Regions from separate parts of the Cytobacillus spongiae genome, predicted to be linked through region 2. Evidence: a T-box and tRNA genes for the amino acid it is inferred to sense, from the RefSeq annotation. Region 2 holds a T-box; the other regions hold tRNA genes.
The links. The T-box of region 2 lies ahead of trpS (tryptophan--tRNA ligase). A T-box ahead of a tRNA ligase gene usually reads a tRNA of that ligase, here a tRNA-Trp.

Region 1 (3,253 bases), 390 kb from region 2:
AGATTTTCCTGGAATTGATGAATGGCGTGGAATCTTTAAAAAAATCGGCAAAGACCCTAATCGATATCGCCATTCTGCAGAAGCGCTATACCGAAGAGTGAAAAAAAATAACTTTGTTCCATCCGTTCACAGCGCTACAGACCTGAACAATTTCTTTTCTCTTCAATACAGGGTTCCCATTGGCATATATGACCTAGACAAACTCAGTGGTACAATCGAGATGCGTATAGGAGCTACAGGAGAAGTGTACGAAGGATTAAATGGAAGAGAAAATTCATTGGAACATCTCTTGATTACAGCTGATGAATCCGGCCCGTTTGGAACACCTTTTGTAGATTCACAAAGGTCAGCCGTCACAGTAGAAACGACCAACGCACTTCAAATTGTATATTTAAGACCTTCCTTGACCTCCGAAGAAAGTACTAAGCTAATAGAGTCCCTAATGAATATGTTTACCCAAATTCATGGAGGAGAAAGTCAATTTCAAGTAAAAGGATGCTAAGGAGCATCCTTTTTTTGTATTCATTAGGTCAGAACAAAGAAAAAACGCAATACCACGTTATGTTTCAAACGAGATACTGCGTTGTGACCTAATATGTATGGAGCGGGTGATGGGAATCGAACCCACGACATCAGCTTGGAAGGCTGAGGTTTTACCATTAAACTACACCCGCGTTGCAAAATTACTCAGAATTTGTCGAAGCTTATGCAAAAAATAAAACAGGAAAACCTGTTATGAGAGATACCGGTGGTCGGGGTCGAACCGACACTCCAGAAGGAACACGATTTTGAGTCGTGCGCGTCTGCCAATTCCGCCACACCGGCATATCAAGTTACTATTAAGTGGTGCCGAGGACCGGAATCGAACCGGTACGGTAGTCACCTACCGCAGGATTTTAAGTCCTGTGCGTCTGCCAGTTCCGCCACCCCGGCATTTATCGTAAGGCTTGTCCAAGTGTGTAAAAAAAAGATGGAGGCGGCAACCGGATTCGAACCGGTGGTAAAGGTTTTGCAGACCTCTGCCTTACCACTTGGCTATGCCGCCGAAAAAATATGGAGCGGAAGACGGGATTCGAACCCGCGACCCCCACCTTGGCAAGGTGGTGTTCTACCACTGAACTACTTCCGCAAATGGCTGGGCTAGCAGGATTCGAACCTACGCATGACGGAGTCAAAGTCCGTTGCCTTACCGCTTGGCTATAGCCCAATGAATGAACGATCACTATTTTTTAATTTTTATGATGACAATACTTAATATATGCAATTGAATATGAGATGTTACTAAAAATGGGGCGACTGATGGGAATCGAACCCACGAGTGTCGGAGCCACAATCCGATGCGTTAACCACTTCGCCACAGCCGCCATAATGAATATTAAGTTTGGTTGGCAGGGGCAGTAGGAATCGAACCCACACCGGAGGTTTTGGAGACCTCTGTTCTACCGTTAAACTATGCCCCTATTTAATGGTGGAGGGGGACGGATTCGAACCGCCGAACCCGAAGGAGCGGATTTACAGTCCGCCGCGTTTAGCCACTTCGCTACCCCTCCAGTAATATGAATGATTATAACATATAAATAACACTTATAGTATTCCTATAGTGTCATAATAGTACATAAAATGGTGGCTCAGGACGGAATCGAACCGCCGACACAAGGATTTTCAGTCCTTTGCTCTACCAACTGAGCTACTGAGCCAAATGAAATGGCGGTCCGGACGGGACTCGAACCCGCGACCTCCTGCGTGACAGGCAGGCATTCTAACCAACTGAACTACCGGACCAAATTGCGGGGACAGGATTTGAACCTGCGACCTTCGGGTTATGAGCCCGACGAGCTACCAGACTGCTCCACCCCGCGATAATAGTATATAATGGTGGAGGATGACGGGATCGAACCGCCGACCCCCTGCTTGTAAGGCAGGTGCTCTCCCAGCTGAGCTAATCCTCCATATTAAAGTGGTGACCCGTACGGGATTCGAACCCGTGTTACCGCCGTGAAAGGGCGGTGTCTTAACCGCTTGACCAACGGGCCAGTATATAATGGCGGAGAGCAAGGGATTTGAACCCTTGAGACAGGTTTTGCCCGCCTACACGATTTCCAATCGTGCTCCTTCGGCCACTCGGACAGCTCTCCTAAATGGCTCCGCAGGTAGGACTCGAACCTACGACCGTTCGGTTAACAGCCGAATGCTCTACCACTGAGCTACTGCGGAATAATAATTATAACAGCTTGGCGACGTCCTACTCTCACAAGGGGACAGCCCCTAACTACCATCGGCGCTGAGAAGCTTAACTTCCGTGTTCGGCATGGGAACGGGTGTGACCTTCTCGCTATCGCCACCAAACTATTTAGAAAGACAAATAGTATTATATAAAATATACTAATGTTTTTCAAGAGGTTTTTAATATTTGATCCCTCAAAACTAGATAATGTATAGAAGAAGAAAGAATATCGGTAATGCCATTTTCATAACTAGTCCAGCTACGGCTCCTACCTTCTATCGAAGTTGTACAGTCGCCTTCGCTTTCTTATTTGGTTAAGTCCTCGATCGATTAGTATCAGTCAGCTCCACATGTCACCATGCTTCCACCTCTGACCTATCAACCTGATCATCTTTCAGGGATCTTACTAGCTTGCGCTATGGGAAATCTCATCTTGAGGGGGGCTTCATGCTTAGATGCTTTCAGCACTTATCCCTTCCGCACATAGCTACCCAGCGATGCCTTTGGCAAGACAACTGGTACACCAGCGGTGCGTCCATCCCGGTCCTCTCGTACTAAGGACAGCTCCTCTCAAATTTCCTACGCCCACGACGGATAGGGACCGAACTGTCTCACGACGTTCTGAACCCAGCTCGCGTACCGCTTTAATGGGCGAACAGCCCAACCCTTGGGACCGACTACAGCCCCAGGATGCGATGAGCCGACATCGAGGTGCCAAACCTCCCCGTCGATGTGGACTCTTGGGGGAGATAAGCCTGTTATCCCCGGGGTAGCTTTTATCCGTTGAGCGATGGCCCTTCCATGCGGAACCACCGGATCACTAAGCCCGACTTTCGTCCCTGCTCGACTTGTAGGTCTCGCAGTCAAGCTCCCTTGTGCCTTTACACTCTACGAATGATTTCCAACCATTCTGAGGGAACCTTTGGGCGCCTCCGTTACTCTTTAGGAGGCGACCGCCCCAGTCAAACTGCCCACCTGACACTGTCTCCCGCCCCGATCAGGGGCGTGGGTTAGAATTTCAATACAGCC
Region 2 (3,253 bases):
CTTTAAGCTGTGGAAGAACGTCAGTTGGTAGTGTACCGAATGGAGAACCAGCCCAACTTAATTCACCGTTATCAAACATAGAAAGCTCAGTGTTTGGATCATTAATCATGAACATTTCAATACGCTCAAGCTTTACTGCTTCTGCATCCCAATAATTTTCGTTCTTTTCTAAAACGATTTTATCTGAGTGAGACCATTCAGACATTTTGAAAGGTCCATTTGATACATATGATTCACCAGCATCTGCTGCCCAATCAGGATTTTCCTGAGCAACTTTGCTGTTTACAGGAAAATATGTGTAGAATGCTGTAAGTTCTAAAAAGTACGGTGTTGGATTTTCAAGAGTAACTTCTAACGTTTTTTCATCTACAGCTTTTACAGCTACATCATCTAGAGAACCTTCGCCAGTATTTGCAGCTTGAGCTCCTTTGATATAGTAAAGCTGATAAGCATATTGTGATTCATTTGCTGGATCTAATGCCCATTTCCAAGCATAAACGAAGTCTTCTGCTGTTACAGCGTCACCGTTTGTCCATTTTGCATCACGTAATTTAAACGTATACGTTTTTAAATCTTCAGAAGGAGTGATTTCCTCTGCCATAGCAGGTTGAGGTTTTCCATCTTTATCGATACGAGTTAATCCTTCGAAAGTTTGAAGTAATACTCCACCTGAAGTTGCATCGTTTGCTAATCCAGGGTTTAAAGAGAAAGGCTCAGTATTAATGTTAACTGCGATTTCTTGTGGTACGCTTGACTTTTCAGTATCGTCCCCACCTTTGTCTCCTTCCTTAGCATTGTTATCTCCACCGCTACAAGCAGCTAAGAACATGCTAAGAACTAACAACATGCTAAAAAAGATCGATAATCTCTTTTTCACAATTTTTCCCCCTTTTATATTCTTTACAACAAACGCTTTTTACATTTGTACACCTTTTTAAAACAAATGTCCACTACGAGTATATTCTTTCAATAATCTGTCAATTCTAGTTATAGGAATTTACTGACTATTGAACTTACAAAAAAATAAGTTCATATTCTTAAAGATTACCTTCTATTCTGACAATTTCAGGTACTTTAATATGTACTCTATAAACTTACTCCTCTGTAGGATTTGAATGCTGTATCGTAGTTATACATATGCATTTTAAGTAATTGTTACAATTTCGTAAAAATTTCGTTTGTTACATTCATTATAAATACTTTAAATGTTTATTGCAAGTGAGTTTTCAATGCATAAAATTACTATTCTAGTAAAAACATTATGCAATCCTGCATTTTTACTAGGTTTTATGAAATTTAAACATTTCGAAATTTTTATCAAATAACAAAAGATTTTGTCGAATAATAACTCACTTTCTTACGTTATTTATTTAACACTTTAACAGGGAGAAATTCAACTCTTTTTTCATTAATTTCTTGATTTTATTGTCCGTTTGTTATATTTTAGAAGTAATTATATTATTTTAGGCAATGAAAAAGAGTAGTACATTTATTAATTTGTTTTAGAGAGCTTGTGGTAGGTGTGAACAAGTACAAAGATAAATGGAATGGACTTTCGAGCCCTAGGCAGGAAATGTTATTTCTCAATAACAAATTATTCCCTAGCGAATCACCTTCCGTTACAAAGGTGCCCTATTACAATTTAGGGAGTAAGAGACTCTTTTCTCAAGAGTAAATAGGGTGGCAACGCGGAGCATTCGTCCCTATTTTGTTAGGGGAATGGTCTTTTTTTTTATGGGTAATTTTTATCAAATGTAGTTGTCAAACACAATACTAGTGGACGAATATAGCTGTTAGTTACTCTAGACTCTCTATGATCTACCATTCGTCTTATGTGAAATTCAATTTATGGTTTCGTCTTTCATGCATTAATTCACCTACTATCAAGTGTAAATCTTCTATTATAAGGTGAAGCTGATATTAGATCGGGACCGGTAATACATTTAATAGGAGGAAACGAAAATGAAAACCATCTTTTCTGGTATTCAACCAAGTGGTGTAATTACTTTAGGTAATTACATTGGAGCAATGAAGCAATTTGTAGAATTACAAGATGAATACAATTGTTATTTCTGTATTGTTGATGAACATGCAATTACGGTGCCACAGGAGCGATTACAGTTGCGGAAAAATATTCGCAGCTTAGCGGCTATGTACCTTGCTGTCGGTATTAATCCGGAGAAAGCAACACTGTTTATCCAGTCGGAAGTTCCTGCACATGCTCAGGCAGGTTGGATGATGACATGTGTTTCTTATATTGGAGAACTTGAAAGAATGACACAATTTAAAGATAAATCTGCTGGTAAGGAGGCAGTATCTTCAGGTTTGTTAACATACCCACCTCTTATGGCAGCAGACATTTTATTATATAATACAGACTTAGTACCTGTTGGAGAAGACCAAAAGCAACATTTAGAATTAACTCGCGATTTAGCTGAAAGATTTAATAAAAAGTATAATGACATTTTCACCGTACCTGAGGTTCGTATTCCAAAGGTAGGTGCACGAGTGATGTCCTTACAAGAACCGACTAAAAAAATGAGTAAATCTGATCCGAACCAAAAATCTTTTATAACCCTTCTAGACGAGCCAAAGCAAATCGAAAAGAAAATTAAAAGTGCTGTGACAGATTCTGAAGGTATTGTGAAGTATAATAAAGTGAATAAGCCAGGCGTATCAAACCTCCTATCTATCTATTCTATCTTTACTAATGAAACAATAGAGAGTTTAGAACAAAAATATGAAGGCGTTGGATATGGGGAATTTAAGGCTGATCTTGCTCAAGTAGTCATCCATGAAATCGAACCGATTCAAAAGAAATACTATTCATTGATGGAGTCAGAAGAACTTGATGAAATCCTCGATAAAGGCTCAGAAAAAGCAAACTTTGTAGCTAGTAAAATGGTGAAAAAAATGGAAAATGCAATGGGGCTAGGGAGAAAGAGACGATAATTTTAGTTTTGAATTTGAAAATTCACCTCTAAGTGTAAAGCAAAAGGAGCTGAGATTTCAGCTCCTTTTTAGTTTACCTTTGATCCATTTTCAAGCTCCCAAAGCTTCTCAAAAAATGGCTGTCCCTTTATAATATTTTCACAAAATGTTTCATGCTTATCTGTCCAACCATACTTCAACTCACTATATAGGTGTGACCATGCCTCAGTAAATTCCATTTGTTGGATATGAGAGTACCTTTCGGGACACCATTCAGTATACCAATACCTTACTTCTGCCTCGTTTGTGGATGAATGCAATT
Region 3 (3,253 bases), 220 kb from region 2:
CCATTTAGAATATGCGGGTGTGGCGGAATTGGCAGACGCACCAGACTTAGGATCTGGCGCCGCAAGGCGTGGGGGTTCGACTCCCTTCACCCGCATTATTTATATATGCGGAAGTAGTTCAGTGGTAGAACACCACCTTGCCAAGGTGGGGGTCGCGGGTTCGAATCCCGTCTTCCGCTCCAAAGATAGTGCCGGGGTGGCGGAACTGGCAGACGCACAGGACTTAAAATCCTGCGGTAGGTGACTACCGTACCGGTTCGATTCCGGTCCTCGGCATCATTTTATAAAAAGCGCCCGTAGCTCAATTGGATAGAGCGTTTGACTACGGATCAAAAGGTTAGGGGTTCGACTCCTCTCGGGCGCGCCATTACGGGAAGTAGCTCAGCTTGGTAGAGCACTTGGTTTGGGACCAAGGGGTCGCAGGTTCGAATCCTGTCTTCCCGACCACTTCTTATAAATTCATTGGGGCCTTAGCTCAGCTGGGAGAGCGCCTGCCTTGCACGCAGGAGGTCAGCGGTTCGATCCCGCTAGGCTCCACCAATTATAATTTGATTCATCATGGCGGCGTAGCTCAGCTGGCTAGAGCGTACGGTTCATACCCGTGAGGTCGTGGGTTCGATTCCCTCCGCCGCTATTAACTTCATATTATAATTAAACGGAGGAATACCCAAGTTCGGCTGAAGGGATCGGTCTTGAAAACCGACAGGCGGGTTAAACCGCGCGGGGGTTCGAATCCCTCTTCCTCCTCCATATTTTTTATTACTATTATATTATCGCGGGGTGGAGCAGTCCGGTAGCTCGTCGGGCTCATAACCCGAAGGTCGCAGGTTCAAATCCTGTCCCCGCAATTTGGTCCGGTAGTTCAGTTGGTTAGAATGCCTGCCTGTCACGCAGGAGGTCGCGGGTTCGAGTCCCGTCCGGACCGCCATTTTTACGAAACAAGTAATACATTATTATATTTGCTCAGTAGCTCAGTCGGTAGAGCACGAATGAATAAGCTTCTTGAATAATCAACAGCGTACCGATTGAATGGCTTCATGAATAATCATTCTGAAATCGGGACGAAGGTTTGACTTTGACTCATTTTACGAAATAAGTATGTTAAAATATTATTTGGCTCAGTAGCTCAGTCGGTAGAGCAAAGGACTGAAAATCCTTGTGTCGGCGGTTCGATTCCGTCCTGAGCCACCTTTCATTATGGAGGGGTAGCGAAGTGGCTAAACGCGGCGGACTGTAAATCCGCTCCTTCGGGTTCGGCGGTTCGAATCCGTCCCCCTCCACCATTTACATAGGGGCATAGTTTAACGGTAGAACAGAGGTCTCCAAAACCTCCGGTGTGGGTTCGATTCCTACTGCCCCTGCCAATCAAACAAAGTATTTATCATGGCGGCTGTGGCGAAGTGGTTAACGCATCGGATTGTGGCTCCGACACTCGTGGGTTCGATTCCCATCAGTCGCCCCATTATTATTAAATAATTTAATATGTGATTATAAATAGTGGGCTATAGCCAAGCGGTAAGGCAACGGACTTTGACTCCGTCATGCGTAGGTTCGAATCCTGCTAGCCCAGCCAAAAGGGCGGCATAGCCAAGTGGTAAGGCAGAGGTCTGCAAAACCTTCACCACCGGTTCAAATCCGGTTGCCGCCTCCATTTAATTAATATGCGGGTGTAGTTTAATGGTAAAACCTCAGCCTTCCAAGCTGATGTCGTGGGTTCGATTCCCATCACCCGCTCCAATTAGGGGCCTATAGCTCAGCTGGTTAGAGCGCACGCCTGATAAGCGTGAGGTCGATGGTTCGAGTCCATTTAGGCCCACCATAATATACACTTGAATTTTTATGAATATACATGGTATTATATACATATTAACATTCCACAGTAGCTCAGTGGTAGAGCTATCGGCTGTTAACCGATCGGTCGCAGGTTCGAGTCCTGCCTGTGGAGCCAAACTATACATACAAGCTGGAGAGTAATTCTTCGGTTTTTTTTTGTGCTATTTATCAAATATATCCTAACTAAGAATATAGGTTATTTGCAAATGATAAAAAACACCTCTCCTCTAGAAACTCTGCTTTCTCACTTAATGGCGAATGCCAATAGTCATCATCACTCACTCTTCCTACTTCAGAATCTCTATGATCCACTCTAAAGCAACAATTTTACATCAAACATCTGAATGATTAATTATGTGTCAAGTTTATTAAGATAGTAAAAAAGTCGCATAAATGAAAAGGATTTCTGAAGTTTTTGTAGAAATAGGATAATGTTACAGTTCATTGTAGGGAGATGAGTAGCTTGGAAAATAATTTAATGGTATTAATATGTGATGATTCTGTTCTAATCCGGAAAAAGGTTAGAGCTAATTTAGAGAAATGTAAATGTGAAAATATATTAGAAGCAGAAAATGGGGAAGTAGCTGTAAAATTGACGAAGGAACATCATCCTGATCTTGTATTGATGGATATTGTCATGCCTGATAAAGATGGGATTGAAGCGTTAAAGGAGATTAAAGAATACGATGATCAAATTAAGGTAGTAATGGCATCTTCAGTCGGTACACAAGCCCATCTTAAAACGGCACTTGAGCATGGTGCGTTTGACTTTATTCAAAAGCCAATAACCTTAGAGGCAATTACGAATATTATTGAAAAAGTTTTGGTTGAGAAAAAAGGGGGGAATGTTGGTGTTTAGTCAGTTTTTTGGTAACTACTTATTAAATTCAGGCTATATTACTTCTGAACAGTTAAGTGAAGCATTGGCATTCGCTCAATCTACACATGTTAAATTTGGAATCATTGCAGTTGATGAGGGGTTTATGACAGGTGTACAAGCCGAAGAAGTTCATGAAAAGCAAAAGCAGATGGACAAACGCTTTGGTGAAATAGCGATAGAGCTTGGCTATTTAACAGATGAGCAAGTAGAGAAAATGCTGAGCGCGCAAAAGCAAAATCATTTGCTACTTGCCCAAGCATTAGTGGATAAATGCTTTATGAGCTTTGAGGAGTTCTCTCAAGCATTGGTAAGTTATAAAAAAGAACATAGCTTATCTGATGAAAGATTTGAGGAAATTAAAAAAGGAAATATTGATGCATTGGTTGAGAGTATTCTTCCAGTTGATGAGAAGGATAAAAAGGACTTTTTTGTTGACTATATTTCGTTATTCGCGAAAAATATGATTCGTTTTATAGATGATCAAATTCACTTAGAAATTAGCAAAGTAGAAGGTCAGTTGGAGGCAGATTGGTTGGTTAA

Region 1: it has a tRNA-Trp gene. The T-box ahead of trpS (tryptophan--tRNA ligase) is inferred to sense a tRNA for this amino acid. The anticodon was not compared.
Region 3: it has a tRNA-Trp gene. The T-box ahead of trpS (tryptophan--tRNA ligase) is inferred to sense a tRNA for this amino acid. The anticodon was not compared.

Annotation. Positions count from the first base shown of each region.
Region 1 is NZ_CP089997.1:787,120-790,372, reverse strand. Features, by position in the region: gene LS684_RS04165 (B3/B4 domain-containing protein) at 1-502, shown strand, start outside; tRNA gene LS684_RS04160 (tRNA-Gly) at 601-674, opposite strand; tRNA gene LS684_RS04155 (tRNA-Leu) at 744-825, opposite strand; tRNA gene LS684_RS04150 (tRNA-Leu) at 845-933, opposite strand; tRNA gene LS684_RS04145 (tRNA-Cys) at 972-1,045, opposite strand; tRNA gene LS684_RS04140 (tRNA-Gly) at 1,055-1,129, opposite strand; tRNA gene LS684_RS04135 (tRNA-Gln) at 1,133-1,207, opposite strand; tRNA gene LS684_RS04130 (tRNA-His) at 1,289-1,364, opposite strand; tRNA gene LS684_RS04125 (tRNA-Trp) at 1,387-1,460, opposite strand; tRNA gene LS684_RS04120 (tRNA-Tyr) at 1,467-1,550, opposite strand; tRNA gene LS684_RS04115 (tRNA-Phe) at 1,622-1,697, opposite strand; tRNA gene LS684_RS04110 (tRNA-Asp) at 1,706-1,782, opposite strand; tRNA gene LS684_RS04105 (tRNA-Met) at 1,786-1,859, opposite strand; tRNA gene LS684_RS04100 (tRNA-Val) at 1,874-1,949, opposite strand; tRNA gene LS684_RS04095 (tRNA-Glu) at 1,959-2,033, opposite strand; tRNA gene LS684_RS04090 (tRNA-Ser) at 2,043-2,135, opposite strand; tRNA gene LS684_RS04085 (tRNA-Asn) at 2,140-2,214, opposite strand; rRNA gene rrf (5S ribosomal RNA) at 2,230-2,346, opposite strand; rRNA gene LS684_RS04075 (23S ribosomal RNA) at 2,535-3,253, opposite strand, start outside.
Region 2 is NZ_CP089997.1:1,176,348-1,179,600, reverse strand. Features, by position in the region: gene LS684_RS06130 (peptide ABC transporter substrate-binding protein) at 1-877, opposite strand, end outside; T-box leader at 1,462-1,708, shown strand; gene trpS (tryptophan--tRNA ligase) at 1,963-2,952, shown strand; gene LS684_RS06120 (YjbA family protein) at 3,021-3,253, opposite strand, start outside.
Region 3 is NZ_CP089997.1:953,616-956,868, forward strand. Features, by position in the region: tRNA gene LS684_RS04985 (tRNA-Lys) at 1-3, shown strand, start outside; tRNA gene LS684_RS04990 (tRNA-Leu) at 14-95, shown strand; tRNA gene LS684_RS04995 (tRNA-Gly) at 108-182, shown strand; tRNA gene LS684_RS05000 (tRNA-Leu) at 191-276, shown strand; tRNA gene LS684_RS05005 (tRNA-Arg) at 291-367, shown strand; tRNA gene LS684_RS05010 (tRNA-Pro) at 371-447, shown strand; tRNA gene LS684_RS05015 (tRNA-Ala) at 465-540, shown strand; tRNA gene LS684_RS05020 (tRNA-Met) at 561-634, shown strand; tRNA gene LS684_RS05025 (tRNA-Ser) at 658-750, shown strand; tRNA gene LS684_RS05030 (tRNA-Met) at 775-848, shown strand; tRNA gene LS684_RS05035 (tRNA-Asp) at 852-928, shown strand; tRNA gene LS684_RS05040 (tRNA-Phe) at 1,116-1,188, shown strand; tRNA gene LS684_RS05045 (tRNA-Tyr) at 1,200-1,283, shown strand; tRNA gene LS684_RS05050 (tRNA-Trp) at 1,291-1,364, shown strand; tRNA gene LS684_RS05055 (tRNA-His) at 1,387-1,462, shown strand; tRNA gene LS684_RS05060 (tRNA-Gln) at 1,499-1,573, shown strand; tRNA gene LS684_RS05065 (tRNA-Cys) at 1,578-1,651, shown strand; tRNA gene LS684_RS05070 (tRNA-Gly) at 1,664-1,737, shown strand; tRNA gene LS684_RS05075 (tRNA-Ile) at 1,743-1,819, shown strand; tRNA gene LS684_RS05080 (tRNA-Asn) at 1,874-1,948, shown strand; gene LS684_RS05085 (response regulator) at 2,288-2,692, shown strand; gene LS684_RS05090 (cyclic di-GMP-binding domain-containing protein, MshE-related) at 2,685-3,253, shown strand, end outside.